4 regions of the Streptomyces sp. NPDC002926 genome follow, and region 3 is predicted to be linked to each of the others. Evidence: riboswitches for the same ligand, from Rfam matches in the RefSeq annotation. Region 3 holds a riboswitch; each other region holds the start of a gene.
What was found. A riboswitch is a leader RNA that binds a small molecule or an ion and turns the genes downstream of it on or off. The one in region 3 is predicted to bind cyclic di-AMP.

Region 1 (7,024 bases), on a different contig from region 3:
GTGCGGCGGCCGCTCCGGGCTGCCGCCTCTGATCCCCCGCCGGGCCCGCCGAGGGATACCTCCGGCCGGGCCGAATGGGCGGATCGCGGGATGTCTCCCACGGGCCGGACCGCTCGGACACCCCGGAGGATGTTCCCGGTGAGTGGTCCTGACGGGTTGTTCCGGAAAATTTCTCCGCGAGGTGTCGAGAATCCGTCGTCGGCCGCGACGTCCCCTGTGAGAGTTGCCCACAAGGGGCGGCAACGCATCCGAGGGAGCGAAACCATGAAGTATCTGGTGATGGTCCAGGGCTCGCAGGCCGACTACGAGGCCATGCGCGGCCAGGCTTCGGAGCACAGCCCGGCCTGGAGCGAGAAGGAACTGCAGGCGATGTTCGCTTTCATGGGCGAGGTCAACAACGACCTCTCCGAGTCCGGTGAGTTCGTCGACGGCCACGGCCTGGCCGAGCCCGCGCAGACCCGCTTCGTCAGTGCCGGCAAGGACGGGCGACCCGTGATCACGGACGGTCCGTACGGGGAGACCAAGGAGCTGCTCGCCGGGTACTGGGTTCTCGACTGCGAGAGCCTGGAGCGGGTCACCGAGATCGCCGCGCGCATCGCGACCTGCCCGGGGCCCGAGGGGGCTCCCCCCTATCCGGTGGTCATCCGGCCCATCCAGGACGGCGGAGGCGATGTGTGAGACGTACGACCGACATCGAGGACCTGCTGCGCCTGCACGCGCCGCAGGTTCTCGGTGCGCTGGTGCGCCGGTACGGGCATTTCGACCTGGCCGAGGAGTCCGTACAGGAGGCGCTGCTCGCGGCCGCGCAGCAGTGGCCCGAGGCCGGGCGGCCCGACAATCCGCGAGGCTGGCTGATCAAGGTCGCGTCGCGCCGGCTCACGGAAGCGCTGCGCAGCGACGAGGCGCGGCGCCGGCGTGAGGAGACGGCCGCGGCGCTCACGCCACGAGACGCCTTCACGGCGCCCGCACCCGGAGAGAGCCGCGCACCGTCCGACGACGACACCCTCACCCTGCTCTTCCTGTGCTGTCACCCCGAGCTCACGCCGGCCGCGCAGGTCGCGCTCACCCTGCGTGCCGTCGGCGGTCTGACCACGGCCGAGATCGCCCGTGCGCATCTCGTCCCGGAGGCGACCATGGCGCAGCGCATCAGCCGGGCCAAGCAGAAGGTCAAGGGAGTGCCGTTCCGGCAGCCGGGGCCCGAGGACCGCGATCAGCGGCTCGAGGCTGTGCTGCAGGTGCTCTACCTGATCTTCAACGAGGGCTATACGGCGACCTCCGGCAGCGATCTGCACCGCGCCGATCTCGCCGCCGAAGCGATCCGGCTGACCCGGGCCGTACGCCGGCTCCTGCCGCAGGAGGGTGCGGTGACCGGGCTGCTGGCGCTGATGCTCCTCACCGACGCGCGCAGCGCGGCCCGCACCGGACCGCACGGCGAACTCGTTCCGCTCGACGAGCAGGACCGCAGCCGCTGGGACCGGAACGCGATCACCGAGGGCAGCGCGCTGGTGGAGAAGGCCCTGTCCCAGGGGCCGGCCGGGGCCTACCAGCTGCAGGCGGCGATCGCGGCGCTGCACGACGAGGCCGCTCGTGCCGAGGACACCGACTGGCCGCAGATTCTCGCTCTGTACGACCTCCTCGTACTCCCCCGTGGCCTTGGGCATGGAAGGCCCCACGCGCCCGCGCCCATGGCCGAGTTGGGCCGTGCCGTGGCCGTCGCCATGGTGCACGGACCCGAGGCGGGGCTGGCCGAAGTCGCCGGGCTGGAGGACCGGTTGGCGGGCCACCACCGGCTCGACGCCGTACGCGCGCACCTGCTGGAGAAGGCAGGGGACATCGAAGGCGCCCGGGCCGCCTACCAGTTGGCGGCCCAGCGCACCCTCAGCGTCCCGGAGACGCGCTACCTCCAGATGCGTGCGGCCCGGCTGCTGCCCCCGCTTGACCGGACCCGACGACTGGATCAACGGCCGGCGACGAGGGCGCTGCGCAGCCTGGGCCGCGGCCGTCCGGGGGCTCCGGAGAGGCCTCACGGAGACTTCTGAGCAGGCGGACCCGGAAAATGGAGTTGATCTTGCTCCGGATGGCGTAGGGTTGTGTTTACCGACGCGGGGTGGAGCAGCTCGGTAGCTCGCTGGGCTCATAACCCAGAGGTCGCAGGTTCAAATCCTGTCCCCGCTACTGCAGCCAGTGGCCCGGCACTCGATCAGAGTGCCGGGCCATTGTCGTACCCGGCAGCAGAGCGCCGGGCCACGCGTCGTCGTACCCGGCCGATCGCCGTCGCCGTCGCCCGGTTGGCGGACGGAGAGTCGCAGCACGGCGCGGCTACGGCCAGCCTGGGGAGAGCGCGGTACCGTCCGCAGCCGTGGATGGACTGGTCAAGGAGATCACTGGTGGGGCAGCGAGAGCAGGACGGCGGCACCAGCGCTCATCGACTTGTCCTCGCACTGCCCTCGCTGATGATCATCGGCGGTCTGGTCTTCGATCTCCTCACCCCGTCCGAGTACACCGCGTCCCCGCTCTTCGCCGCCGCTCCGCTGATCGCCGCACCGTTCTTCTCCTGGCTCGCCACTCTGCTGACCGGGGTGGCCGCCGTCGCCGGTGTGGTGGGTCTGCACATCTACAACGGGACTCTGAGCCAGACCTCGGCGAACACCGAGCTGTTCACCGTGATCACCGTCGCCGGCCTGGCGCTCTTCATCAACCGGGTCGTACGGCTCAGCGGGCAGCGACTCGCCTCCGCCCGCGTCATCGCGGAAAACGCGCAGCGCGCCGTGCTGCCCACCCCCGTCGACCGGATCGGTGGGCTGCGGATCGCCGCGCGGTACGAGGCGGCGCACAAGGACGCGCTCGTCGGCGGCGACCTCTTCGCCGTACAGGACACTCCGCACGGTGTACGGCTGGTCGTGGGCGACGTCCGGGGCAAGGGGATGGAGGCGGTCGAGGCCGTGGCCGTGGTCATCGGGGCGTTCCGGGAGGCCGCCGAGCAGGAGAGATCACTCGAGGGTGTCGCCGCACGCCTGGAGCGGGCGCTCACTCGCGAGGGCACGCGGCGGGACAGTCTCGACGTGTTCGAGGGCTTCACCACCGCCGTACTCGCCGAGGTTCCGCGCGGTGCGGCCGGGGTACGGGTGGTGAACCGTGGCCATCCGGAACCGCTGGTGCTGTACCCCGACGGCGATGTGGACAGGCTGCAGCCGACTGAGCACGCGCTGCCGCTGGGGATGGGCGATCTGGGGACCCTGCCGGATCTGGCGGACGAGTATCCGTTCCCGGCCGGGGCCACGCTGCTCCTCTACACCGACGGGCTGTCCGAGGCGCGTAACGCGGACGATGTCTTCTACGACCCCGGCGAGCGGCTCGGCGGCCGGCACTTTTCCGGGCCCGAGGAGCTGCTGGACGCGCTCCTCGACGATGTACGCCGGTACACGGGCGGCGGCACCAACGACGACATGGCGCTGCTGGCGGTCAGCCGCCCGGCGGACGGGCAACCGGAGCGTCGGGGGACCGTACCTGTGGTCAAGGAGGAGCGGGAGGAGTCGGGCCGCGACCGTGTGTAGTCGAAGGACACCCCTCCGCATAACAGGTGAAGCACCGTCAGAAGTGCGGTGTGGTCCGCGCATCGGCCAAGTCGCCCGATTCCGGCCGCTTGTGTCCCGGTAAGTCCTGGCCGATGAAGTTAATGATCAGTCGGAACAGCTTGGAATCGGGCCCTGGTGTCTATTAACGTTCGATAACGCAGCGCGGTTGTCCCAGTCGTCGCTAGAGACGGCACCGTGCGCACGCGCCGAATTCCGCAAGGGAACCGGGGAACCACCAATTGGGGTGAATCGGGCATACTTTGCCGCTCTTTTCGCGGTCGAAGCGCTCGTAGGAGACCTTCCTGCTCCGAACCCGTCAGCTAACCCGGTAGGCGAGAAGGAAGGAAAGGAGCACGCCTCCGTGGCGTCCAACAAACCTGCCCCTGCCCCCGAAACCCCCTTTCAATCCGACTTCTTCGGCGAAGAAGTAGCGGAGCGGGCATGGGAGGAATGGAACCCCACCGAGGACTCCGTCCGTCCGGTGCGCGGCCGGCACCGTGTCATGAAGCAGCGCGGCGGACTCGCCCGCAGCTCCACGGTGCTCGGCGTCGGTGTGATCGCGGCGGTCGGCGCGGGCGGCATGGCCAGTGCGCAGGACAAGCCGCCGGTCTCCATATCGCTGCCGGACCTTCCCGACTCGATCGCGGACAAACTGCCTGACGCCAAGTCACTGCCGGGCGTGGGCTCCTTCATGTCCGACGACGCCGACGCGCAGTCGGGGAACGTGAACGCCTCGCCGCTCACGACGATGACCCTCGCCGCGGACGACGGCGCCGGGGCAGACACGGAATCGGGCGTGGGCGGCGCGGGTGAGGCCCTGCGCGCCCGCATCCTCCAGCAGGCCGAGCAGCAGCAGGCCGACGCGGACGCCGAGGCGAAGTCGGCCGCGGAGAAGGTCGCCGCCGAGAAGGCCGCGGCGGAGGCGACGCAGCAGCAGACGGCGGCGGAGGCCAAGGCCGAGGCCGCCAAGCGCAAGGCCGAGGCCGCCAAGGCCAAGGCGGAGGAGGAGCGGCTCGCCAACCTGGCCAAGAGCTTCGCGCTGCCCACCTCCGCGTACACGATCACTTCCACCTTCGGCGAGGCCGGCTCCATGTGGTCCTCGGGCTACCACACCGGCCTGGACTTCGCCGCCCCGACGGGCACGCCGGTCAAGGCGGTGCACGGCGGCACCGTCAAGTCTGCGGGCTGGTCCGGCTCGTACGGCTACCGCACGGTCCTGGAGCTCGACGACGGTACGGAGGTCTGGTACTGCCACCAGTCGTCGATGTCCGTCAGCGCGGGCCAGAAGGTGACGACGGGCGAGACGATCGGCCGCGTGGGCGCGACCGGCAATGTCACGGGCCCGCATCTGCACCTCGAGGTCCACACCCCCGGCGGCTCGGGCATCGACCCGATGGCCTGGCTCCAGGGCAAGGGCCTCACCGTCTGATCACGCGCTGCGGTTCCCGGCAGCCCTGGCGCCCACCCCCCGGCGCCAGGGCTGCCGGTCCGTGCGGCCGCGTTTCCGCGTAGCGGGGGCCCGGTGTTCCGGCTTTCGGTGTTCCGGTCTTCGGTGTTCGGGGGTCCCGGGTTCCGGCACCCCGGAATAGCGCGGCGCGGTCCGGCTGTTGATCTACGTATGACTTCTCTCCGCACCCTCGGCTCCTCGGGCCTGGCTGTCTTTCCGCTGTCCCTCGGCGGCAATGTCTTCGGCTGGACCGCCGACGAGACGCAGTCCTTCGCCGTGCTCGACGCGTACGCCGCCGCGGGCGGCAACTTCATCGACACCGCCGACTCCTACTCCGCATGGGTGCCGGGCAACGAGGGCGGCGAGTCCGAGACCGTCATCGGCAACTGGCTCGCCGGGCGCGGCAACCGCTCCGAGATCGTCGTCGCCACCAAGGTCGGCGCGCACCCCCGGTACAGGGGCCTCTCCGGCACCACGATCAAGGCCGCGGCCGAGGAGTCGCTGCGTCGGCTGCGCACCGACTACATCGACCTGTACTACACGCACTTCGACGACCCGGCCGTCCCCGTCGAGGAGATCATCACCGCCCTCGACGAGCTGGTGAAGGAGGGCAAGGTCCGCGCCATCGGCACCTCCAACCTCAGCGTCGAGCGGCTCCAGGCGTCCCTGGACTTCTCGGAGCGCGAGGGACTGGCCCGCTATTCCGTGCTGCAGCCGCACTACAACCTCGTCTCGCGTGAGACGTACGAGGGCGAGCGCCAGGAGACGGCCGCCCGCGCCGGTCTCGCCGCCGTCCCGTACTACGCGCTCGCGTCCGGCTTCCTCACCGGCAAGTACCGGCCGGATGCGACGGTGCTCAGCCCCCGTGCCGAGGGAGCGGCCAAGCATCTGAAGACCGACCGGGGCGTGGCCGTGCTCGCCGCGCTGGACAAGGTCGCCGAGGCGCGCGGCGCCGAGATCGCGACCGTCGCGCTCGCCTGGCTGGCCGCGCAGCCGACCGTCGCCGCGCCGATCGCGTCGGCCCGAACGGTCGAGCAGCTGCCCGCCCTGCTGGCCGTCGCCGACCTGGAGCTGACGGCCGAGGAGCTGGCCGAGCTGACGGCGGCGTCCGCCTAGGGCTGCCTAGGAGCGGTACGGGTTGTAGCCGCCGTAGTCGCGGTACGGCGGCGGCACCCACGCCCGGCCCGTCGCCCGTGCCGCGTACGTCAGCGCGGGCGCGGCCAGATCCTTGCGCTGCCACAGGTGGTGCAGCAGCTCCTGCTCGCGCGCCACGAAGTCCGGGCCCGCCGCGCCGCGGTGGGCCCGGTGGCGCAGAAAGGCCAGGGACGTCGCGAACGTCTCGTACTCCGATACGGCATGCGCCGCGGCCGGTCCGTGCATCCGCCGCGCGACGTCGCGCGCCATCGTGCGTGCCCGCATCGAGGAGAGCGCGTGCGGTTCGTCCGCCGCCAGCCAGCCGGCCGCGGCGTACGCGGGCAGCTCGGCGGATATCGTGCGCAGCTCACGCTGCCGCGTCCAGATCGTCAGCCAGGTCAGCAGGCCGAAGGCGGGCACCATGAAGGCCCCGTACACGCCGTAGAAGCCCAGCGGGCCGAACAGTGACGACGAGCCGTTCCACAGGGCGTGCATGCCCATGGCGAGGACGAGACCGAGCAGCGGCAGCGCGACGCGGCGGATCCTCTGGCGCTGCGCGGCGAGCGCGGCGATCCCGAAGCCGATGCCTGTCAGCACGGTGAACAGCGGATGCGCGAACGGCGACATCACGACGCGTACGAAGAAGGTCGCCGCGGTCATCGAGGAGAGGCCCGAGGTGCCTATTTCCTGGTCCTCGCCGAAGGCGCTGCCCAGATAGAGGATGTTCTCGGTGAAGGCGAAGCCGGTCGCGGTGAAGCCGGCCACGACGACGCCGTCGACTATCCCGGTGAAGTCCCGTCTGCGGAAGATGAAGATGAGCAGGACGGCGGCGGCTTTCGCGCTCTCCTCGACGATCGGGGCTATCACC
Region 2 (7,024 bases), on a different contig from region 3:
GGGGCGGCGAGCGCTCAGTAGCTGGGGAGTCGGCGGGGGCCCAGGTCGGTGCGGGCGGGCGGCGGCGCGAGCCGTACGGACGCGTCGAGCACGGAAAGGCCACGCTGAGCGACGACGACCGGTTCGAGGCTGATTCCGACCACTTCCGGGTGATCGTCGACCAAACGTGACACCCGAAGCAGCAGCTCTTCGAGGGCCGGGGTGTCGACGGGCGCCGAGCCGCGCCAGCCGAAGAGGAGTGGGGCCGTCCGGATGGTCCTGATCAACTCGGCGGCGTCCCGGTCGGTGACGGGCACGAGCCGGTGGGCCGTGTCACCGAGCAGCTCGGAGGCGGCTCCGGCCAGCCCGAAGGAGAGCACCGCGCCGGCGGCGGGGTCGATGGCGGCGCGTACGACGGTGTCGACGCCGCGCGGAGCCATCGCCTGGACGACGGGCTGCAGCTCCTCGGGCTTGCCGAGAACGTCGGTCAATTCGCGGTAGGCCTGCCGCAGTTGCGCCTCGTTGGCCAGATCCAGCCGTACGCCGCCGAGGTCGGCACGGTGGCGCAGGTGCGGGGCGGTGGTCTTGAGGGCGACGGGGTAGCCGAGGCGGGTGGCGGCGGCCACGGCGTCGTCCGGGCCGGGCGCGGGGAGGGCCGAACGTACGGAGATGCCGTACCGGCCGAGCAGCTCCTGGGTGGCACCGGGTCCGAGGGTGCTGCCGCGAGGGTCGGTGACCCCGCCGAGCAGCGCCTCGATCTGCCTGGCGGCACCCGCCTCGTCGATGTCCTCGTACTGCGGCACCTTGCCGGGCTCGGCGGCCTGCCGACGCCACTGGGCGTACTTGACCGCCTCGGAAAGGGCTCGGACGGCCCGCTCGGCGGCGGGGTAGGCGGGGATACGGGAGGCGTGCGGGGCGGTCGCGGGGGCCGGGGCCGCGTAACGGACAGCCGCCGAAACGGCGGACGAGCTCGGGGCGGGCGGAGGAGTGCGGACGGCCCGCCGCGCCTCGTGGCCGGGGCCCGGTCCCCCGGCGTCGGTCTCGGGGGCCGGGACCGTACGCGTACTCGTCGCCGCCGCCAGCGCCTCCGCCAGACCGCCCATTTCCACATGGACCACCGCGACCGGTTTGGCCGGGGCCGTCGTGACCGCGTCGCGCAGCGCTGCTGCCAGGACCTCGCCGTCACCCGACTCCGTGACGCCGTTCTCGCCGACCCACGGGATCGCCGTCACCACCACCGCATCGCAGGCGTCGTCCACCAGGGCCTCGGCGAGGGCGGCACGGAAGTCCGCGGGTGTGGCGGCCGTCGTGAGGTCGCGCGGCCGCAGGGGACGGAGGCCGTCGGCGAGACAGGCGTCGTACGTGAGCAGGCCGAGCGACTCGGAGTTGCCGAGGATCGCCACGCGCGGTCCGGCGGGCAGCGGTTGGCCGGCCAGCAGCAGGCCCGCGTCGACCAGTTCGGTGACGGTGTCGACGCGGATCACGCCGGCCTGGCGGAGCAGCGCCCCGACCGTGGTGTCGGGGATCCCGGTGACCGGCACCGCGTGTCCGGGCGGCTCACTGCCGCTGTGCCGGGCGCCCTTCACCACGACCACCGGTTTCACCGCCGCCGTACGCCGGGCCAGGCGGGTGAACTTGCGCGGGTTGCCGATCGATTCGAGGTACAGCAGGACCACATCGGTGTCCGGGTCCTCGTACCAGTACTGCAGAAAGTCGTTGCCGGAAACATCCGCGCGGTTGCCCGACGAGATGAAGGAGGAGAGCCCGGCCCCGCGCCGGTGCAGGCCGGCGAGCAGTGCGATGCCGATGGCGCCGGACTGGGTGAACAGGCCGATGCGGCCGGCCGCCGGGGACTGGGGGGCCAGCGAGGCATTGAGGCGGACGCTGTCGCTGGTGCTGATGATGCCGAAGGAGTTCGGGCCGATGATGCGCATCCCGTACGAGCGGGCCTGCCGCACCAGTTCGCGCTGGCGCTCCCGTCCGGCGGCCCCGCTCTCGGCGTATCCGGCGGTGAGAACGACCAGGCCCTGGACGCCGTGCTCACCGCAGTCGGCGACCACTTCGGGCACCCGCTCCGCCGGGACGGCCACGACCGCCAGGTCGACGGTCTCCTCTATCTCGCCGACGGAGCGGTGGGCCGGGACGCCGTCCACCTCGGTCTGATCCCCGGGAAAGGCGCGGTTCACGGCGTAGGTGCGTCCCGTGTATCCGGCGTCGAGGAGGTTGCGCAGGACGGTGCGGCCCACGCCGCCGGGCGTGCGGCCGGTGCCGATGACTGCGACCGAACCGGGCGCGAGGAGGCGCTGCACAGAGCGGGCCTCCGCGCGCTGCTCGCGGCCGCGCTGGACGGCCAGGGACTCCTCGGTCGGTTCGAGGTCGAGGGTGAGATGGACGGAGCCGTCCTCGAAGCTGCGCTTCTGGGTATAGCCGGCGTCCCGGAACACCTTGATCATTTTATTGTTGGCGGGCAGCACCTCGGCGGCGAAGCGCCTGATGCCGCGTTCGCGGGCGACCGCGGCGATGTGCTCGAGCATGGCGGATGCCACGCCGCGCCCCTGGTGGGCGTCCTGGACGAGAAAGGCGACCTCGGCCTCGTCGGCGGGGGCGCTCGCGGGCCGGCCCTGTCCATTGATCCGGTCGTAGCGGACGGTGGCGATGAACTCGCCGCCCACCGTGACCGCGAGACCCACCCGGTCCACGTAGTCGTGATGGGTGAAGCGATGCACGTCCTTGGCGGAGAGCCGGGGGTAGGGCGCGAAGAAGCGGTAGTACTTCGACTCGTCGGAGACCTGCTCGTAGAAGCTGACCAGACGGTCGGCGTCCTCGGTGGTGATGGGCCTGATACGCGCGATACCGCCGTCGCGCAGCACCACGTCTGCTTCCCAGTGGTCGGGGTAGGCGTGATCCGACGAGGTCTGCATGGGGAAAGCGTACGGCTCACTCACGGGTCGCGGAGGAGGTTGCCGCGGGGCAGTCTGAGGAAGCCGACCGGCGGCCGATCCCGGGTCCGGGGCCGGTGCGAGCAACGCAGCAACACATGAGAGACTGGTCTAGACAACCGCTAAGACTTGAAGGGCAACACCATGGCTGAGCGCCGCGTCAATGTCGGCTGGGCCGAGGGCCTTCACGCCCGCCCCGCTTCCATCTTCGTCCGTGCCGCCACGGCCGCCGGCGTCCCCGTGACGATCGCCAAGGCGGACGGCACCCCGGTCAACGCCGCCTCGATGCTCGCGGTGCTCGGCCTGGGCGCCCAGGGGGGCGAGGAGATCGTGCTCGCTTCCGAGGCCGAGGGCTCCGACGCCGCGCTGGACCGTCTCGCCCGACTTGTCGCCGAGGGTCTCGAAGAGCTTCCCGAAACCGTCTGAGCCGAACAGGCCCATTACCCACGGCAAAGCCGCGGTGTCCCGGATTCTCGGATATCGCGGCTTCGTCTTTTCCGGACGCAGTTTTTCTGGCCGTTGATTTCCGCGGCCCGACGCTTGAATATGGGCAGCAGAAAAGAAGCCCCGCGAATATCTATCCTTTGTATACGGCGCGCCTGTTAATGGCGGGCACTCGCGATGTTTACGGCATGTTGCGAAGTCCTCACGCGCTCGGGACGGCGCAGCCGGTGCGCGGCGGCGGCCCGTTCGGCGTGCACGGCCGTCAGCCCTCGCGCCCGTTCCGCGTCGCCGCGCGCCACCGCGTCCACGATCGCGCCGTGCTCGATCCAGGACTCGACGGGCGTGGCCGGCTGCTCGACGGTGTACATCCAGGCGATCTTGTGCCGCAGCTGGGTGAGCAGAGCGATCAGGCCCGGACTGCCGGAGGCCTGGGCGAGCGTCTCGTGGAACCAGCCGCCCAGTGACCGCAGGTCCTCGCCCTGACCACGGCGGGCCCGCTCCTGACCCAGCCTGACCAGGCCCCGCAGCACCTTCAGATGTGCCTCGGTGCGCCGCTGGGCGGCGCGCGCCGCACCCATGGGCTCGAGCAGCATCCGGATCTCCAGGAGGTCGGCGGCCTCCTGCTCGGTGGGCTCGGCGACACAGGCGCCGGCGTGGCGGCGGGTGGTGACGAAGCCCTCGGACTCCAGCGTGCGCAGAGCTTCGCGCACCGGGACCCGGGAGACGCCGTAGCGGCGCGCCAGCTGCTCCTCGGTGAGCCGGCTGCCGCGCTCGAATACACCGGAGACGATGTCGTCGCGGATCGCCGTGCATACCGAGTGCGCGGGAATGCGCATGACCGAACCTCCGCTTTAATCCGCGCGAAACGCAGCCGACTGACGTCTGTTCAGTGACTCTATTGCAATGCGCGGGATTTTCCGATGGGAGACCGGAATCCATGGATATCTTTTGGCCAGAACTCCGGCGGAGCGGGCAAACACCGAAGGCCCCGGCGGTGAGCCGGGGCCTTCGGGAAGCACGTGGGACCGGACAGCGGCCCCGCCGTCGGGTCAGACGCTGACGCCGTGCGCGCGCAGGTACGCGACCGGGTTGATGTCGGAGCCGTACTCGGGGCTGGTGCGGGCCTCGAAGTGGAGGTGCGGTCCAGTGGTGTTGCCGGTCGCGCCGGAGAGGCCGATCTGCTGGCCCGGGGTCACCGACTGGCCGACCGAGACGCCGATGGACGAGAGGTGGCCGTACTGCGTGTACGAGCCGTCCTTCATCTTGATCACGATGTTGTTCCCGTACGCGCCGCCCCAGCCGGCCTCGACGACGGTGCCGGAGCCGACCGCGTGCACGGTCGTGCCGGACGCGGCGTGGAAGTCGATGCCGGTGTGGCTGCCGGAGGACCAGATGGCGCCGCCGGTCTTGTAGCCCGTGGAGACGTACGAGTGAGAGATCGGGGCCACGAAGGAGTTGAGGCGCTTGCGCTCGGCGGCCCGCGCGGCGCGCTCCTTGGCCTCACGGGCCTCCTTGGCGCGGGCCTCGGCCTTCCGCTTCGCCTCGGCCTCGGCCTTCGCCTTGGCGACGGCCTCGGCGGCCTCCTGCTTCTGAGCGGCGGCCTGGTCGGCGATCTGCTCGGCGAGGGAGTCGGCGGCCACGATCTGGGTCAGGCCGGTGTCCTCGACGGTGGCGGCGCCGGTGTCGGCGGCGAGTGCCGGGGAAGCGAGGGTTCCGATGACGCCGGTGGTGGCGAGAGCGGCGACGCCGGCGATGTTCGCCTTCTTGCGCGTCATTCGGCTCGGGGCACGGTGCTTCCCGGTGGCACGGGTGAACGCCATGAAGTGGCTGGTCCTTTCCTTCCTTCTCGCCTACCGGGTTAGCTGACGGGTTCGGAGCAGGAAGGTCTCCTACAGGCCCCTCCGCAGGTGCGAAGGCGCCCGATTCACCCCAGGGACTGAGTGGGTCCCCGGCTCCCCAGGCTCGCGCCTGACGGGGACTCGGCGATGACTGTCCGATGCCGCGGATGCGGCGGGCTACGGCGGACAGCCGGACCGACGCTAGGCGGGCCGTCTTTCAATCACCAAACAGACAGCTCTTTTTGTAGCGCATGCCACAGGCCAGACAGGCAGGCTCTCCAATAAAACGGGCATAAAGCAGAACCCCGGCATCACCAGGGAGGCCGGGGTTCCGTTTGCCTGTTTTGAATTGTTTGCCGGATAAGCCCAATCAGCCTGTGACAACCGTCACTTCGCCGATGCCGAGCGCCCTGACCGGCTCCTCGATCTGCGAGGCATCGCCGACAAGCACCGTGACAAGTCGGTCCACCGGGAAGGCGCTGACGGCCGCGGCCGTCGCCTCGACGGTGCCGGTCTCGGCCAGGCGCACGTACAACTGCGCCTGGTAGTCGTCCGGGAGGAACTGCTCGACCTGGTCGGCGAGCGTGCCCGCGACGGAGGCGGCTGTCTCGAACTTCAGCGGGGCGACACCCACCAGGTTCTGCACGGCAACATCGCGCTCGGCGTCGGTCAGACCCCCGTCCGCGAGCGTACGCAGCACCTTCCAGAGGTCGTCCAGCGCCGGTCCGGTGTTCGGGGTGTCCACCGAGCCGCTGATGGCGAGCATCGCCGCGCCCGACCCGTCGGGAGCGGAGCGCAGCACCTGGCCGAAGGCCCGTACGCCGTAGGTGTAGCCCTTCTCCTCGCGCAGCACGCGGTCGAGGCGCGAGGTGAGGGTGCCGCCCAGGCAGTACGCCCCGAGCACCTGGGCCGGCCAGACGCGGTCATGGCGGTCCGGGCCGATGCGGCCGATCAGCAGCTGTGTCTGGACGGCGCCGGGGCGGTCCACGATGACCACACGGCCGGTGTCGTCGGCGGTGATCGGCGGTACGGGACGGGCATCGGCGCTGTTGCCGGTCCAGGTGCCGAGGGTCTCGGCGAGCACGGCGTCAAGGTCGACTCCGGTGAGGTCGCCGACGATCACCGTGGTGGCCGTGGCCGGCCGGACGTACGCCTCGTAGAAGGCGCGCACGGCCGCGGAGTCGATCCGGGCCACGGTCTCCTCCGTGCCCTGGCGGGGGCGCGACATACGCAGGGAGGCCGGGAAGAGCTGCTTGGAGAGCTCCTTGGCCGCACGGCGGGCCGGGTTGGCCGTCTCGTGCGGGATCTCGTCCAGCCGGTTGCGTACCAGCCGCTCCACCTCGTTGTCGGCGAAGGCGGGCGCGCGCAGCGCCTCGGCGAGCAGGCCGAGCGCCTTCGGCAGCCGGGAGACCGGCACCTCCAGGGAGATGCGGACACCCGGGTGGTCGGCGTGCGCGTCGAGGGTGGCGCCGCAGCGCTCCAGCTCGGCGGCGAACTCCTCGGCGGTGTGCTTGTCGGTGCCTTCCGACAGGGCGCGCGCCATGATCGTGGCGACGCCGTCGATGCCCTCGGGCTCGGCCTCCAGCGGGGCGTCGAGGCAGATCTCGACGGCCACCACCTGCTGGCCGGGGCGATGGCAGCGCAGCACGGTGAGGCCGTTGTCCAGCGTGCCGCGCTCGGGGGCCGGGAACGCCCAGGGGCGGGCCGGTCCGGCCGTCGGCTGCGGGTGGAACTCCATGGTCACGGCAGCGTCGCTCACTGGTCCGCCCCTTCGTGCTCGTCGTTCTCGTCGCTGTCGCCGTTGTCCGCGGAGAGGGGCTCGTA
Region 3 (7,024 bases):
GCTGACGCGGCAGATGCGGCCGCAGCACCAGGGCGGCGTGGACGGCGGGACGCCTGCGGACGGGGGAGGGCCCAGCGTCGGCGGGGTGTCCCACGAGGCCCAGGACGGTCAGAGGTCCTCCGACGGCCAGGCGGCAGCCGCCGGCGGTGGGCTGCTGGAGTGACAGCGTGGCCTCTGGAGTGACTGCGGTGACCTCCGGAGTGACTGCGGCGGCTTGCTGAGGTGACAGCGATCGCCTACTGGAGTGACATGTCGGTCTTGTCGCCGACCCGCCGGTAGCCGATCCCCGCATAGATCCGCTCGATGTCCGCGTCGCCCGGCTCCAGCCACACGACGCGGCAGCCGCGATCGAAGGCGTTGGCCGTCAGATACGCGGACAGGGCCGCGCCGATGCCGCGGCGGCGGTGCGAGGAGGCGACCGCCAGGCCGCACAGCTCGCTCAGTCCGTCGACCGGGACGGAGCAGCCGCCCGTGGCGACCGGTGTGCCGTCCTTGTCGTCCGTGGCCAGGCCGGCGACTCCGCCGCCCTCAACGGCCCCGCGCAGCCAGGCGATTTCCCCCTCGGTGGGGCCGCCCGTCTCGCCGTACGCGAGATGCTGCACGCCCGCCGCGGCGGTGTACCCGGCCTCGTCGGAGGGCTGGGAGAGGCTGATCCCGTCGACCGGCGGCGGAGCTATGAGGGTTCCCGGCGTGCAGGCCAGCAGTGGCGCGCGGTGCTCGACCCTGAATCCGGCCGCGAGCAGGGCCGGCTCGACCTCGGGCGCGCACGACGGCAGGAACTCCAGGCGTGGCTGCCGGTCGCGCTCGCGGAAGACGGCGATCAGAGCGTTGACCTCTTCGGTGGTCGGCTCCGCTCCGTGGTCCGGGATGGCGTAATTGGCCGGCGGGATGGCCCAGTCGGGGTTGTAGCGCACCGTGAAGGGGCCGACGCGGACGTGATCGGGCGAGCGGAGCGTGAGCGTGCGTACGTAGTTCTGGACGTCGAGGTCCACGAGGGCTCCTGCCGCGATCGGGATCTTGGGACGCCGGGGATGGTGTCACTTCCGTGCGCGGCCGGGCAAGCGGATTTCGAGCGCATTGCGGTGTGTGGAGAGCCGTGGTGTGTGGGGAGCCGTGGTGTGTGTGATGGCTGGGCCGTGCGGTGGCTACGCGGGGCGGGCCGCACCCGCGAAGGGCATCTGGTCGATGGGCGCGATACGGACGGGGGCGCCTGGACGGGGAGCGTGGATCATCTGTCCGCCGCCGATGTAGAGGCCGACATGTGAGACACCGGAGTAGAAGAACACCAGGTCACCAGGGGCTAGTTGAGAGCGCGACACGCGTTCGCCGGTGTTGATCTGGGTGTAGGTGGTGCGGGGCAGCGAGACGCCGGCGGAGCGCCAGGCGGACTGCGTGAGACCGGAGCAGTCGTACGCATTCGGGCCCGTCGCACCCCAGACGTAGGGTTTGCCCAGTGCTCCGTATGCGTACGCGACGGCTTGCGCGGCACGGGGATTGGGGGCCCGGAGCGAGCCGCGGGGGGCGGCGGAGCGGTCGGCGCGGGCATCCGTCGCACCGTCCACGCCGCCGTAGGACGAGTCGTACGCCGTGCGCTGCTCGGCTGTCATCCGGTTCAGCAGACGCTCCGCGGCGGCCAGCTTCTCCTGGATGGTCGCCTTGTGCTCCGCCAACTCGGTCTGGCGGGCCCTGAGGGCACTCATCCGCTCGCTCGCCCGTGCCTTCAACTGTGCGATCTCCACCAGCTGTCGGTGTACGCCGGAGATCGCGTCCGCATGCCGCTCGCCGACCCGCTCGGCGAGAGCGGCGCGCTCCAGATACTGGTCGGGGTCGGAAGTGAGCGCGAGCTGCAGACCGGGGTCGATGCCGCTGGCGCGGTACTGGGCGGTGGCGATCGAACCGAGCGCATTCCGCGAGGTGTTGAGCCGCTCGGTCCTGCGCACTGCCTCGTCGCGCAGCGCGTCGAGCGACCCGCGCGCCTCGGCGGCCTGCTCCTTGGCCCCGTTGTACTTCTCGGTGGCTGCCTCCGCCTCCTGGTACAGCCTGTCGACCTTGGCCTTGACCTGTGCGGGGCTCAACTGGGGCTCGGCCTGCCCGGTGCCTTCGAAAGCGGTGGCGGTCGCTGCGCCGGCGAGCGCGAGGGTGGCGGCGGTACGGGCGGCGGGCCCGGTGAGCGGATGCTGCCTGGGTTTCCGGTGCGCTGCCACGACGGCGTCCACGTCCTTCCGTTCCCTGCCGGTCCGAGTCGGAGTCCGACGGCGGACCGCACAGGGGGAGCGGCCCGCCGCCGGATCCCTCGGCGGTGGTGACCGGCGGCCGCCCGGGAGCTCGGCGGCGATGGAAAGTCGGTCACCTGAGGGAGGACGCTAAACGCGGCGGTCACGGCGAAGAGGCGTAAGGACCGATATTGGCCAAAGGTGGACACGAGCGTGCGCCTTGTGAGAGCCCTGCTCATGATGCCGGACCGCATTCCCCTACCGGTGTGACCGATGAGGCGAACGAGGCCTACCTCCCCGGAGGGTGGTGGTATGGGGACGGTTAGGCTCCGCCTCATGGACGTACTCATCAATGTCTTTGTCGCCCTGCACATCATCGGCATCGCGTCGCTGCTCGGCGGCTTCCTCACTCAGATGAAGGCGATGGGCGCGGGAGAGGCGCGCTTCATCCCGGCGATGCTGCACGGCGCGCTGACGATGCTGGTCACGGGCGTGGTGCTGGTGGGCCTGAACCAGGCCGACGACCAGCCGGTGAACAACCTCAAGATCGGCATCAAGATGGCGGTGCTGATCGTGATCCTGGGCCTGGTGTATGTGAAGCGGGACGAGGAGAAGGTGGACAAGGCGGTGTTCGGGGCGGTGGGCGGACTGACGGTCGCGAACATCTTCATCGCCACGCTCTGGACGTGAGAGCGCCGCTTCTGATGTGAGAGCGGCGCTCCCGATGTGAGAGCGGCGCTTTCCGTACGTGACAACGCCTTCCGTACGTGACAACGCCCGGGCGCGGTCGGGCCCGGGCGTTCCACTTGTTCCGTTATGCCGGACGCACGCTGCCGTAGATCGGCATGTAGTAGATCGACTCCTCGCGGACGTTCGCGCCGGGCTTGGGCGCGTGGATCATCTTGCCGTCGCCGATGTAGATGCCGACGTGGCTGATGTCGTCGTAGAAGAAGACCAGGTCACCCGGGAGCAGATCCTTCGTCGCGACCCGCGTGCCGACCTTCACCTGGTCCCAGGTGGTGCGCGGCAGATCCACGCCGGCCGCCTTCCAGGCGGCCTGGGTCAGTCCCGAGCAGTCGTACGAGCTCGGGCCCGTCGCGCCCCAGACGTACGGCTTGCCCAGCTGCGAACGGGCGAACGACAGGACCTTGTCGGCCTTGGCCGCGTACCTGCTGTCGGCGGTGCCGGATCCCGTGCCCGTGCCTGCGCCCGGCTGCTCCTGCTCCTGGCGCTTTCGTTCCGCCTCCGCGTCGGCGCGGGCCTGCGCCTCCTCCTTGGCCTTGGCCTCGGCCTTACGGCGGGCCGCTTCCTCCTTCTCGCGCTCGATCGCCGCGAGCCGCGCCTTCTCCTCGGCGGTGAGCTTCGACAGCAGCGAACGCGCCTCGCTCAGCTTCGCCTGGACTTCCCGCTTGCTGGTGCGCAGCGCCTGCTGGGAGTCCGTGAGCGACTCGAGACTCTTCGTCGCCTCCGCCCGCTGCTTGGCGGCCGCGGCCCGCTGGGTCTCGTAGTCGTCGATGACGGTGCGCTGACGGTCGGTCATCCGGTCCATCAGCTGGGTCTGGTCGAAGTACGCCTGGGGGCTGTCCGCGAGCAGCAGCGCCGCGGTCGGGGTGACCGCGCCGGTCCGGTACTGCGCGGCCGCGTAGTTGCCCAGGGTGCGCCGGGACTCGTTCAGCTTGTCGGTGCGCTTCGCGGCGTCGTCGAGCAGCTGGTCGACCTCGCGCCGCTTCTCGTCGGTGGATTCCTTGGCCTTGTTGTACTTCTCGGTCGCGGTTCCGGCCTGCCGGTACAGGTCGTCGACCTTCTTCTGCACCTCTTCGACGGAGGGCTTCGGCTCGGCGGGCGCGGCGTTGGCGCTCTGCGTCGACAACAGGGTGACGGAGGCGAGGGCAGCCGTCGTGAACCCGACGGCGGGGGAGTTGGCGCGTAGACCTGCCATTCCGGCAATTCCGGTACGGGCACGCGGTTTGCGATGCGACGCCAAGGCCGGCATCTCCTTCTTCCGTGGACCGCCTACCGGGTTAGCTGTCGGGTTCGGGCGGAACGGAAGATCGCCCTACGGACCGAGAAAGACAGGTCCGATTCACCCCGGTTGTGCATGGTGGGTCCCCGGTTCCGAACTCCCGTGAGGGAAGTCCGAATTCGGCGCAGGCCGCCCGATTCGGCGTGAGTCGCCAGGGGGGGTACGGGCCGCCTGATCGAGCACGGTAGCCAACTCGTGTGGCTGCTGTGAAGGTTGATGTTCGATATGTCCGATACATTTTCGTGACCTTGGCGACTGAGTGGGGAGTCGCTCAGGGGTCGGCGCCGTACGGCATCGCAGCGGAGTGGCCCGGTCGCGCTGCGTCGCCGGTGTTGCCGCGGAAGTCGCTGCCCGGATCGCGACCGGAGTCGTATCCCGATGCGGCCGCGGGCTGTCACTGCGGCGGCCTAGACTCGTAGAGCGATGAGCAGCCTCTTTGACGACAGCTTCCTGGCGGACCTCCGGCCCAGCGCGGAGCAGCACCCGCCACCGCCCGAGGACTCGGCCCCGGAGGAGATCCCGGACGATCTCTTCCAGGGTGCGTTCGACGTGCCTCCGGCCCGGGACCCGTACTACCGCGACGGCGCCCCGCGCACTGTCGTGGACCCCGCCGCCCTGCTCGAGGGGCTGAACGAACAGCAGCGTGCCGCCGTCGTGCACACCGGGTCACCGCTGCTCATCGTGGCAGGGGCGGGGTCCGGCAAGACCCGGGTGCTGACCCACCGGATCGCACATCTGCTGGGGACCCGCAGCGTGCACCCCGGCCAGATACTGGCGATCACCTTCACCAACAAGGCCGCCGGCGAGATGAAGGAACGCGTCGAGCAGCTCGTCGGGCCGCGCGCCAACGCCATGTGGGTCATGACCTTCCACAGCGCGTGCGTCCGCATCCTGCGCCGGGAGTCCAAGAGGCTCGGCTTCACCTCGTCGTTCTCGATCTACGACGCCGCCGACTCCAAGCGCCTGATGGCACTGGTCTGCCGCGATCTGGACCTCGACCCGAAGAAGTTCCCGCCGAAGTCCTTCAGCGCGAAGATCTCGAACCTGAAGAACGAGCTGATCGACGAGGAGACCTTCGCCGACCAGGCTGATGGGGGTACCTCCCAGGACGGAGGCTCTGGGGGAGGTTTTGAGAAGACGCTCGCCGAGGCCTACCGCATGTACCAGGCGAGGCTGCGCGAGGCCAATGCCCTGGACTTCGACGACATCATCATGACCACCGTCCACCTCCTCCAGGCCTTCCCTGACGTCGCCGAGCACTACCAGCGGCGCTTCCGGCACGTCCTGGTGGACGAGTACCAGGACACCAACCACGCTCAGTACACGCTCGTACGCGAGCTGGTGGGGACGGGTCACGAGGACCTGCCGCCGGCCGAGCTCTGCGTCGTCGGCGACGCCGACCAGTCGATCTACGCCTTCCGCGGCGCGACCATCCGCAACATCCTCCAGTTCGAGGAGGACTACCCGGACGCGACGACGATCATGCTCGAACAGAACTACCGCTCGACGCAGACGATCCTCTCCGCCGCCAACGCCGTCATCGAGCGGAACGAAAGCCGCCGGCCCAAGAACCTGTGGACGAACGCCGGCGCCGGCGCGCAGATCACCGGCTATGTCGCGGACACCGAGCACGACGAGGCGCAGTTCGTTGCCGACGAGATCGACAGGCTGACGGACGCGGGCGACGCGAAGGCCGGCGACGTCGCCGTCTTCTACCGTACGAACGCCCAGTCCCGTGTCTTCGAGGAGATCTTCATCCGGGTCGGGCTGCCGTACAAGGTCGTCGGCGGAGTGCGCTTCTACGAGCGCAAGGAGGTCCGGGACGTCCTCGCGTATCTGCGGGTCCTCGCCAACCCCGAGGACAATGTTCCGCTGCGCCGGATCATCAATGTCCCCAAGCGGGGTATCGGCGACCGCGCGGAGGCGATGATCGACGCGCTCGCGCTGCGCGAGAAGATCACTTTCCCGCAGGCACTGCGCCGCGTGGACGAGGCGTACGGCATGGCGGCCCGCTCCGCCAACGCCGTCAAGCGCTTCAACGTGCTCATGGAGGAGCTGCGTACGGTCGTCGACTCGGGCGCGGGTCCGGCGGTGGTGCTGGAGGCGGTCCTCGAGCGGACCGGATATCTCGCCGAACTGCAGGCGTCCACCGACCCGCAGGACGAGACCCGTATCGAGAACCTTCAGGAACTGGCCGCCGTGGCGCTCGAGTTCGAGCAGGAGCGCGGCGAGGAGGACGGCGCGGGCACGCTCGCCGAGTTCTTGGAGAAGGTGGCTCTCGTCGCCGACTCCGACCAGATCCCGGACGAGGACGAGGAGGGGTCCGGTGTCATCACGCTGATGACGCTGCACACCGCCAAGGGCCTCGAATTCCCCGTGGTGTTCCTGACCGGCATGGAGGACGGCGTCTTCCCGCACATGCGCGCCCTCGGCCAGGCGAAGGAGCTGGAGGAGGAGCGGCGGCTTGCGTACGTCGGAATCACGCGCGCCCGCGAGCGCCTCTATCTGACGCGGTCGTCGATGCGCAGTGCGTGGGGTCAGCCCTCGTACAACCCGCCGTCGCGGTTCCTGGAGGAGATCCCGGGCCGCCACCTGGAGTGGAAGCGGACGGGCCCGATGGCCGCGGCCGCCGGTCCGACGTCCGGCATCGCCTCGTCGCTGTCGTCGTCGCGCTCGCGGTCGGGCGGCGGTGCTTCGGGATTCGCCACGCGGCGTACGAGCGACAAGCCGGTGATCGCGCTGGTGGTCGGCGACAGGGTCACACACGACCAGTTCGGTCTGGGGACCG
Region 4 (7,024 bases), on a different contig from region 3:
ACCACAGCCTCGACGAGAACGCGTGGGAAATTCTTCAGATCCCGGTCGGCGTCGCCTTCTTCTTCCGCAACGCGGCGCTCGACCGCTTGGTCGCGCTCTACCCGAGTCCGGCCGGCGCGACCGAGAGCGAACTGGAGCCGTCGGCATGGCAGACCGTGCTGGGCGGCAGTCGGCTGGCCGCGCTGCTGGAACCCGACGTGGAGGCGCTCCTGCTGCGCCGAACGCAGGGCCGGGCCGAGTGCTACCTCGTCCCGATTGATATCTGTTACGAACTGGTGGGCCGTATGCGCCTGTTGTGGCAGGGCTTTGACGGCGGAGCCGAGGCGCGGGCCGATCTGGAGGCGTTCTTCGAGCATGTGGGCGGCCGCGCCCGGCCGGTTCATGAGGTGAACCAGACATGACACAGTTCGCCTTCACCTGTACGGACGTACGGGCCGACCAGTACGCCGCCGGTCCGACACTCGTCTTCAGGCTGCGCATCACGGCGTCCGAAAACGCCCGCGTGCACGCCCTGGCCCTGCGCTGCCAGATCCGCATCGAGCCCGCGCGGCGCGGCTACGAGCCCACGGAGGCCGAAGGGCTGGCCGACCTCTTCGGAGAGCGCTCGCGGTGGGGCAGCACGCTTCAGCCGGTTCAGTTCGCCCAGGTCTCGCACATGGTTCCCAGCTTCACGGGAGAGACGGAAACCGACCTCGCGGTGCCGTGCACCTACGACATGGACGTCGCCGCGACCCGGTACTTCAACGCCCTCGAGGCGGGCGAGGTGCCGCTGCTCATGCTGTTCTCCGGAACGGCATTCACCGGGGCGGGCGGCTTCCGCGTCGAGCCCGTGCCGTGGGACCGGGAGGCAGCCTTCCGGATGCCGGTAAAGGTGTGGCAGGAGATGGTCGAGCAGCACTTTCCCGGTTGCGGCTGGATCCGGCTGCCCCGCGACACCGTGGACGCGCTGCTCTCCTTCCGTTCGCAGCGGGCACTTCCCTCCTGGGAGGCGGCCGTCCGGGCCCTGCTGGCCGAGGCCGGTACGCCGGACCTCCCACCGGGCCACGCCCTGGACCGAGCACTGCTGCCACGCGCGACCGGAAGGACGGCACGTTGACGACAACTGCCTTCGCACCGGCGACGGAAGCCCGGTTCGCCGTCGCCCGACAGGTGGCGGACGCGGTGCTCTTCGAGGGCTACGTGCTCTACCCGTACCGCGCCTCGGCGGCCAAGAACCGGCTGCGCTGGCAGTTCGGGGTGCTCGTGCCGCCCGGCTGGGGCGCCGAGTGCGAAGAACACGACTTCCAGCACACCGAGTGTCTGATGGAGCCGAAGGGGGACGCGAATCTCGCTGTCGAGGTCCGTTTCCTGCACGCACAGCGCCGGACCGTGCAACAGGTCCGGCAGGACGGCGGTTTCGAGACGGTGCCCGAGCTCCCTCTCGAGGACCGGGTCCTGGTGCCCTGGGACGAGGGAGTCGAAGAGCGGGTCGAGGTGCTCGCCGGAGTGGAGGAGCTGACAGGAGACGGCGTCACGGTCCCCTTCACCCGTCCTGCCCGCGAGGAGACCGAGCCCGTCCTCGACTCGGCCGGCCGGATGGTCGGCCGTCTGATTCGCCGCTGCGAGGAGATCAGCGGCGCCGTGCGGCTGTCCGCGCGTGAACTCGGCGGGCCCTACCGGGTGATGCGCCTGACCGCTGTCGTGGAGAACACCAGCGGCTGGAGCCCGCCGGACGGTACGGCCGACCGTGACGCCGCGCTGCCGCGCTCGCTGGTGGCCGCGCATCTGCTGATGAGTCTCAGCGCCGGGTCGTTCCTGTCGATGACGGATCCGCCCGAGTGGGCCAAGGGCGCGGTCGCGTCCTGCCGCAACCTGCACACCTGGCCGGTCCTCGCCGGCGAACCCGGCCGCGCGGATCTGGTGCTGTCGTCCCCGATCATCCTGGAGGACCACCCCGCGATCGCCCCGGAGAGCCCAGGGGCGCTCTACGACGCGACAGAGATCGACGAGATCCTCGCGCTGCGCACCGCAGCCCTCACCGACGAGGAGAAGCGCGAGGCCCGGGGCACCGACGAGCGGGCCGCCGCGGTGATCGAACTGGCCGATTCGATGCCCCCTGAAGTCCTTGAACGCCTGCACGGTGCGGTGCGCGCACTGCGCGAGGTGACCGGTCCCGAAGCGCCGGACGCACCCCCGGCGGCCGCCCCTCGCGGCTTTGCCGACGAACATGGCGTGCAGGCCCCGGACACCCCGTGGTGGGACCCGGCGAGCGACTCCGGCTTCGACCCGGCACGCGACCGGATCCTGGTGGACGGCCGGTCGCTGGGCGCAGGCAGCCGCGTGCTGCTGCGCCCGGGCCTGCGGCGCAGTGACGCACAGGACCTGTTCCTGCACGGCCGCAGCGCCAGAGTCGAGGCGGTGCTGCACGACGTGGACGGGGCAGTGCACCTGGCAGTGACCGTCGAGGGTGATCCAGGAGCCGACATCCGCCGCGAGCAGGGCCGCTTCCTGTACTTCCAGCCCGACGAGGTCGCCCCCCTGGAGGACGCATGAGCCGCCCCGACCGGACCAGCGACCGGATTCTGGTCGCCGGGGTCGGAAACATCTTCCTCGGCGACGACGGCTTCGGCGTCGAGACCGTGCGCAGGCTGGCCGCGGAACAGCTGCCCGAGTACGCCGAGGTCGTGGACTTCGGCGTACGGGGCGTACACCTGGCGTACGAGCTTCTCGAGGGCTACGACACCCTCGTCCTGGTCGATGCCACGGCGCGCGGTGGCGAGCCCGGCACGGTGTATCTGATCGAAGCCGACAGCGCGGGCGACATCGAGCCCGAGACCGCCCTGCTGGACGGCCACCGGATGTCCCCCGACGCGGTCCTGGCGCTCCTGGGGACCCTCTGCGCCGGCACCGGCACTCGGCCGCCGCGGCGCACCCTGGTAGTGGGATGTGAACCCGCCGGTGTGGAGGAAGGCATCGGTCTCAGTCCGCCCGTTGCCGCCGCCGTGCCGGAGGCCGTACGGCTGATCATGGGCCTGGTACGGGACGGCAGGCACGAATCGTCCGCGCCACCGGCTGCGGTCGGCGAGGTTGCGAAGTGAGGAGAAGAGCATGAAGAAGACGATCATTGGCAGCGTGGCCGCCGCGACTGCCGCGACGGCTGTGGCTGCTGTTGTCAAGCAGCTCCTGCCGGACGTCATGCGCTATCTGCGCATCCGCAAGATGTGACACGACGGTGGTGACAGGCCTCAGTAGGCGCCGTTCACATTGTCGATGGAGCCGTACTTGTCGGCGGCGTAGTTGCACGCGGCGGTGATGTTGGCGACCGGGTCGTAGCTGTCCATCGACGTGCCGGGCACGTGGTACGCGAGGAACGTCGGCGCAATGACCTGCAGGAGCCCCTTGGACGGTGTTCCCGCCACGGCGTTGGAGTCCCAGTTGTTGATGGCCCGCGGGTTGCCCGAGGACTCGCGCATGATGTTCCGGTGGATGCCGTCGTACGAGCCGGGGATGCCGTGCTTGGCCATGACGGCGAGTGACTCCCGGATCCAGCCGTCGAGGTTGTTCGCATAGGTCGCGGGCTTCGTGGCGGTGGTGGCGCCCTTGGTGGCCAGCGTGCTCCTCTGCACGGAGCGGCTGGCCCGATCCTCCGGGGAAGACGTGTTGGGGGTCACCTTGGCCTTTTTGCCGACCGACAGCTGGAGACCCGAGTGAATCAGCGAAGGGTTGCTGCCGATTGCCCTCCGGTTGTCCTTGTACAGCTGCATCCAGCCGCCGCTCAGGGAGTGCGCCCGAGCGATCTTGGCAAGGGAGTCACCCACGACGACGGAATAGGTGGTGGGCAGGGCCTTCTTCGCGGCGACGTGCGTGGTGCCCGCGGCGGCCGGGGCCACAGCCTTTGCGGCTGTGACGGGATGTGCCGTCGGCTGGGCCGCGCCGGCAGTGGTCGCGCCGATCACCGGCAGGACGAGTGCGGCACCGCCCGCACCCGCGGCGACGAAGCCCCGGGTGATCGGGCTGGACTTGGGACGACGGTGCTTACCCTTTGCGGGCATGATGAGTTCCTCTCCGTCGCCTGCGAGGTGAGCTGTCGGGTTCGGGCTGGAGATGCCCGGCCGCGGTAGGAATGCGACTTGACCCCGAGCCGTTCCGGATTCCGGATCGGCGGCTTACCTGGGTCCCCCGCTCCTGCCGTAAGTGAGTGGGTGGTTTGCCGGGCGGCGGCAGGATTCGGCGTTCCGTCCGGATTGCGGCGACCGTAAGCGAAAAGCGCTGGATTGAACAAGCCCTGAATTCACCACTGCAATCCGCGCGGCGGAATCAGCCGCGGAAAATCACGCGATCCACCGAGGACGGGAAACTCAACTCGCTTCTATGGAAAGGGACTGGGCCGGATCGGCGCCCTTCGCGCACTGTCGAGGACGTGACCCATATCACGGGTTTCGATGCGGGATGGCCGGCCCTGCGCCGCCGCGAAAATGCACGACAAGTCGCATGTTTTCCTGCAATATGGACGTCGAGAGCAATGCCGAGTAAACGTTCATTCCGGACATGCATGGGCGGAGTTGTCCTCGAAGATGAGCATTTAGTCCCCACATTCGCGCTATAAATGCATTAGCGCCCTCTATGGGTAGATTCTGTCCGTTTGGGTAGTAATTGGGGGTCGCCTCTCCGCCTGGCTGTCCTGTGGCGACGTGCCCCCCGAGACCGGTAGGCGACCACCGCTGCCCGCACGGCGTACGCGCCCGGGTGGCGCAGGTGTGCCGGGGCCCTGCCGCCGGGTCCCGGCGGCAGGGCGGGTGTCGAACGGCTCCAGCGCTCGGCGGGCACGGGCGTGCGGCACTCGGCGAGCACAGAGGCTTCGACGGCCCTCGGTCTGTGCCGGGGCGGAGACCCGTGACCTGTCGAACGACGGCCCCGTCCTGGACATCAGCCTCATGGCCGCCGCGATTCCCACGCCACCGGGCAGCCGTCGAAACGGAGCGCTGGACGGCTACTCCGTCATGGCGAGCGGCACCCAGGCTGCCGACGACGACCAGCGGCACGGCGAACCCGAACCTTCGATCACCTGCTGGTGATCGTGCCCCCGACCGCCCCGCTTCAGTGTCGCTTCGGCAGCAACAGCTTCGTCAGTTCCCTCTGGGCATCGGTCACTGGGCCACTGGTGCTCGGCGCAGGAGTGCCCGTGGGTGAGGTGCTCACACTGCCGGAAGGACTTGCGGAAGGAGTCGGCGTCGGCGAGGCCGAGTGGCTGGGGCGGCCACTGGAGGGGCGGGGGGTCGGCCTGGCCCTCACGGGCGGCCTGGTGGTGGCTGTGGGAGTCGTGGATGCCGCTGATTCCCGGTGAGTGGCCGTCGCGCTGGGGCGCCGAGGCGTACCACTGCTCCGGTCCCGGACACTCCCTCGGGCCGGGTGCGTGGCCGGCCGTTCCGGCGTGGCTTTCGGTGATTTGGTGACGTGGGGCTCGGGCTCGGGCTCGTCGGGGGATACCCGTTCCGGGCCCGGCGCTGCTCCTGGGGCACCGGCGGAGTGCTCGGGCAGCAGCGATACGGCGGCCAGACCGCCGAGCATGGCGAAGGCGGCCGCGGCAAGAGTCCGCCCGCCGTACTTCTTCAATCGCTGCGGATGGCGCCCCCGGGCTGCGGGCACATCTGCCGAGGGAGCGGGGGACCAGAGAGGCTCGGGGGACTCGAACGAGCCCGGTCCCTCGCTGAACAGGATCTCCGGCACCATCGTGTCGACTGTCGGAGCACCACCGCCGCTCCGATCGCTCGGCGGTGCTGTTGCGGAGTCGTATGCGCCGCACTCCGGGCACGTCACGGCGCCGTTGAGGACGCGGCGGCAGGGGAGGCAGTAGTCCATGATCTCGCCCCTTAGTGCGTGAGTTGCTGGAAGGAGCCGTGGCCGGCCGGCCAGGCTGGGCAGCAGCCGGCCGCCGGAAGGCGGCGCTCGGTGACTTTCCGAAGCATCCTTGGCATGCGCGAACCTCACTCACTCACCGGTCTGCAGGTGTTTCACCGGTTACCGAGGTCAACGGGCTTGAGCGAATCAGTGTTCAAAAGGCGGTTGAAACGTGGCGCACGCAACTCCATCGGAGGTTGTAGCTGGTCGCACGGGCGCCCCACTCGGCGTCCGAGCCGGCAATCAGGGCTGACTCCGAGTCAACCGCGCTCATTGTCATGGGGTGTTACGAGCCATCTGCCTGTTCCCCGGGTGCTGTTCCAGCAGCATGCTCGACCATTTCACGATGCACAGCCGCTCCTTCCACGGCGCCGCATACGCGCCGGTCGCCCGGTCGACGCACTTGCCCTCGGTGCCCAGCTGTCCACTTTCGGATCCCCGCACGGGCGGTAAGCGCCCGCGACGAATCACTTGTTCGCAAGTCGGGAAGAGATGGGCAACTATTCCTACTTCTTGGTCGATTTCGGTCAGGCATGATCACATACTGACATGTGCGCATAGCCTATCCGGCAAACCGCTAACATGATGATTTGTATGAAGTAGCTGGATTGCATCGTTGATTGGGGGTTTCGTGGCGCGAGCGGGGCTGGCCGTCACCAGGGCGCACTATGAAACTTTCCCGTTCGTATCGGGGGGCGAACCTCGGATCCGTCACTGGGCACGCCGGCTGAGGAAACCGTTGCCGAACGGGCTGCTGGCCGGCCGCACAGTTCTCGACCTCGGCTGCGGATCAGGTGAGATCACGCACGGTCTTCTCCGGCGCGGAGCGCAAGTTGTCGGTGTCGATCTGACCAGCGCTGCCACGCGGGCCACGCGATCGCTCAACCCGGCGGCCGCTGTCGTCCAGGCGAATGCGCTCCGTCTTCCGTTCGCCACCGCCGCGTTCGACCTGAGCGTCTCCATCGGTGTGCTGCACCACACCCCGGATGCGCGTTCCGGCCTTGCCGAAATGGTTCGTGTCACCCGGCCGGGTGGGCGCGTCGTCATCATGTTGTACAGCCGGTGGACGCCGTACCACCTCGTTTACACGGCGACAGCGCCATTGCGCCGTGTGGTCCCGGTGACGGCCCTGAATCGTCTGCCGAAG

Region 1: linked by a shared signal. The riboswitch ahead of ACWDZ6_RS03260 (M23 family metallopeptidase) and the one ahead of ACWDZ6_RS12860 (NlpC/P60 family protein) in region 3 are both predicted to bind cyclic di-AMP.
Region 2: linked by a shared signal. The riboswitch ahead of ACWDZ6_RS14105 (M23 family metallopeptidase) and the one ahead of ACWDZ6_RS12860 (NlpC/P60 family protein) in region 3 are both predicted to bind cyclic di-AMP.
Region 4: linked by a shared signal. The riboswitch ahead of ACWDZ6_RS24280 (transglycosylase SLT domain-containing protein) and the one ahead of ACWDZ6_RS12860 (NlpC/P60 family protein) in region 3 are both predicted to bind cyclic di-AMP.

The regions. Positions count from the first base shown of each region.
Region 1 covers NZ_JBSFUK010000002.1:16,380-23,403, reverse strand. Annotated here, with positions in the region: gene ACWDZ6_RS03280 (YciI family protein) at 265-678, shown strand; gene ACWDZ6_RS03275 (RNA polymerase sigma factor) at 675-2,039, shown strand; tRNA gene ACWDZ6_RS03270 (tRNA-Met) at 2,102-2,175, shown strand; gene ACWDZ6_RS03265 (PP2C family protein-serine/threonine phosphatase) at 2,388-3,554, shown strand; cyclic di-AMP (ydaO/yuaA leader) riboswitch at 3,770-3,925, shown strand; gene ACWDZ6_RS03260 (M23 family metallopeptidase) at 3,937-5,004, shown strand; gene ACWDZ6_RS03255 (aldo/keto reductase) at 5,194-6,138, shown strand; gene ACWDZ6_RS03250 (PrsW family intramembrane metalloprotease) at 6,145-7,024, opposite strand, start outside.
Region 2 covers NZ_JBSFUK010000006.1:108,439-115,462, reverse strand. Annotated here, with positions in the region: gene ACWDZ6_RS14120 (bifunctional acetate--CoA ligase family protein/GNAT family N-acetyltransferase) at 15-2,900, opposite strand; gene ACWDZ6_RS14115 (HPr family phosphocarrier protein) at 3,063-3,344, shown strand; gene ACWDZ6_RS14110 (GntR family transcriptional regulator) at 3,521-4,198, opposite strand; gene ACWDZ6_RS14105 (M23 family metallopeptidase) at 4,412-5,182, opposite strand; cyclic di-AMP (ydaO/yuaA leader) riboswitch at 5,196-5,357, opposite strand; gene ACWDZ6_RS14100 (M16 family metallopeptidase) at 5,571-6,938, opposite strand; gene ACWDZ6_RS14095 (M16 family metallopeptidase) at 6,956-7,024, opposite strand, start outside.
Region 3 covers NZ_JBSFUK010000005.1:276,928-283,951, forward strand. Annotated here, with positions in the region: gene ACWDZ6_RS12840 (alpha/beta hydrolase) at 1-163, shown strand, start outside; gene ACWDZ6_RS12845 (GNAT family N-acetyltransferase) at 237-992, opposite strand; gene ACWDZ6_RS12850 (NlpC/P60 family protein) at 1,146-2,204, opposite strand; gene ACWDZ6_RS12855 (hypothetical protein) at 2,550-2,903, shown strand; gene ACWDZ6_RS12860 (NlpC/P60 family protein) at 3,028-4,206, opposite strand; cyclic di-AMP (ydaO/yuaA leader) riboswitch at 4,209-4,371, opposite strand; gene pcrA (DNA helicase PcrA) at 4,660-7,024, shown strand, end outside.
Region 4 covers NZ_JBSFUK010000019.1:14,446-21,469, reverse strand. Annotated here, with positions in the region: gene ACWDZ6_RS24305 (DUF5947 family protein) at 1-401, shown strand, start outside; gene ACWDZ6_RS24300 (DUF6084 family protein) at 398-1,096, shown strand; gene ACWDZ6_RS24295 (hypothetical protein) at 1,093-2,532, shown strand; gene ACWDZ6_RS24290 (hydrogenase maturation protease) at 2,529-3,077, shown strand; gene ACWDZ6_RS24285 (DUF6893 family small protein) at 3,088-3,204, shown strand; gene ACWDZ6_RS24280 (transglycosylase SLT domain-containing protein) at 3,225-4,031, opposite strand; cyclic di-AMP (ydaO/yuaA leader) riboswitch at 4,034-4,194, opposite strand; gene ACWDZ6_RS24275 (hypothetical protein) at 4,914-5,054, shown strand; gene ACWDZ6_RS24270 (hypothetical protein) at 5,162-5,323, shown strand; gene ACWDZ6_RS24265 (class I SAM-dependent methyltransferase) at 6,509-7,024, shown strand, end outside.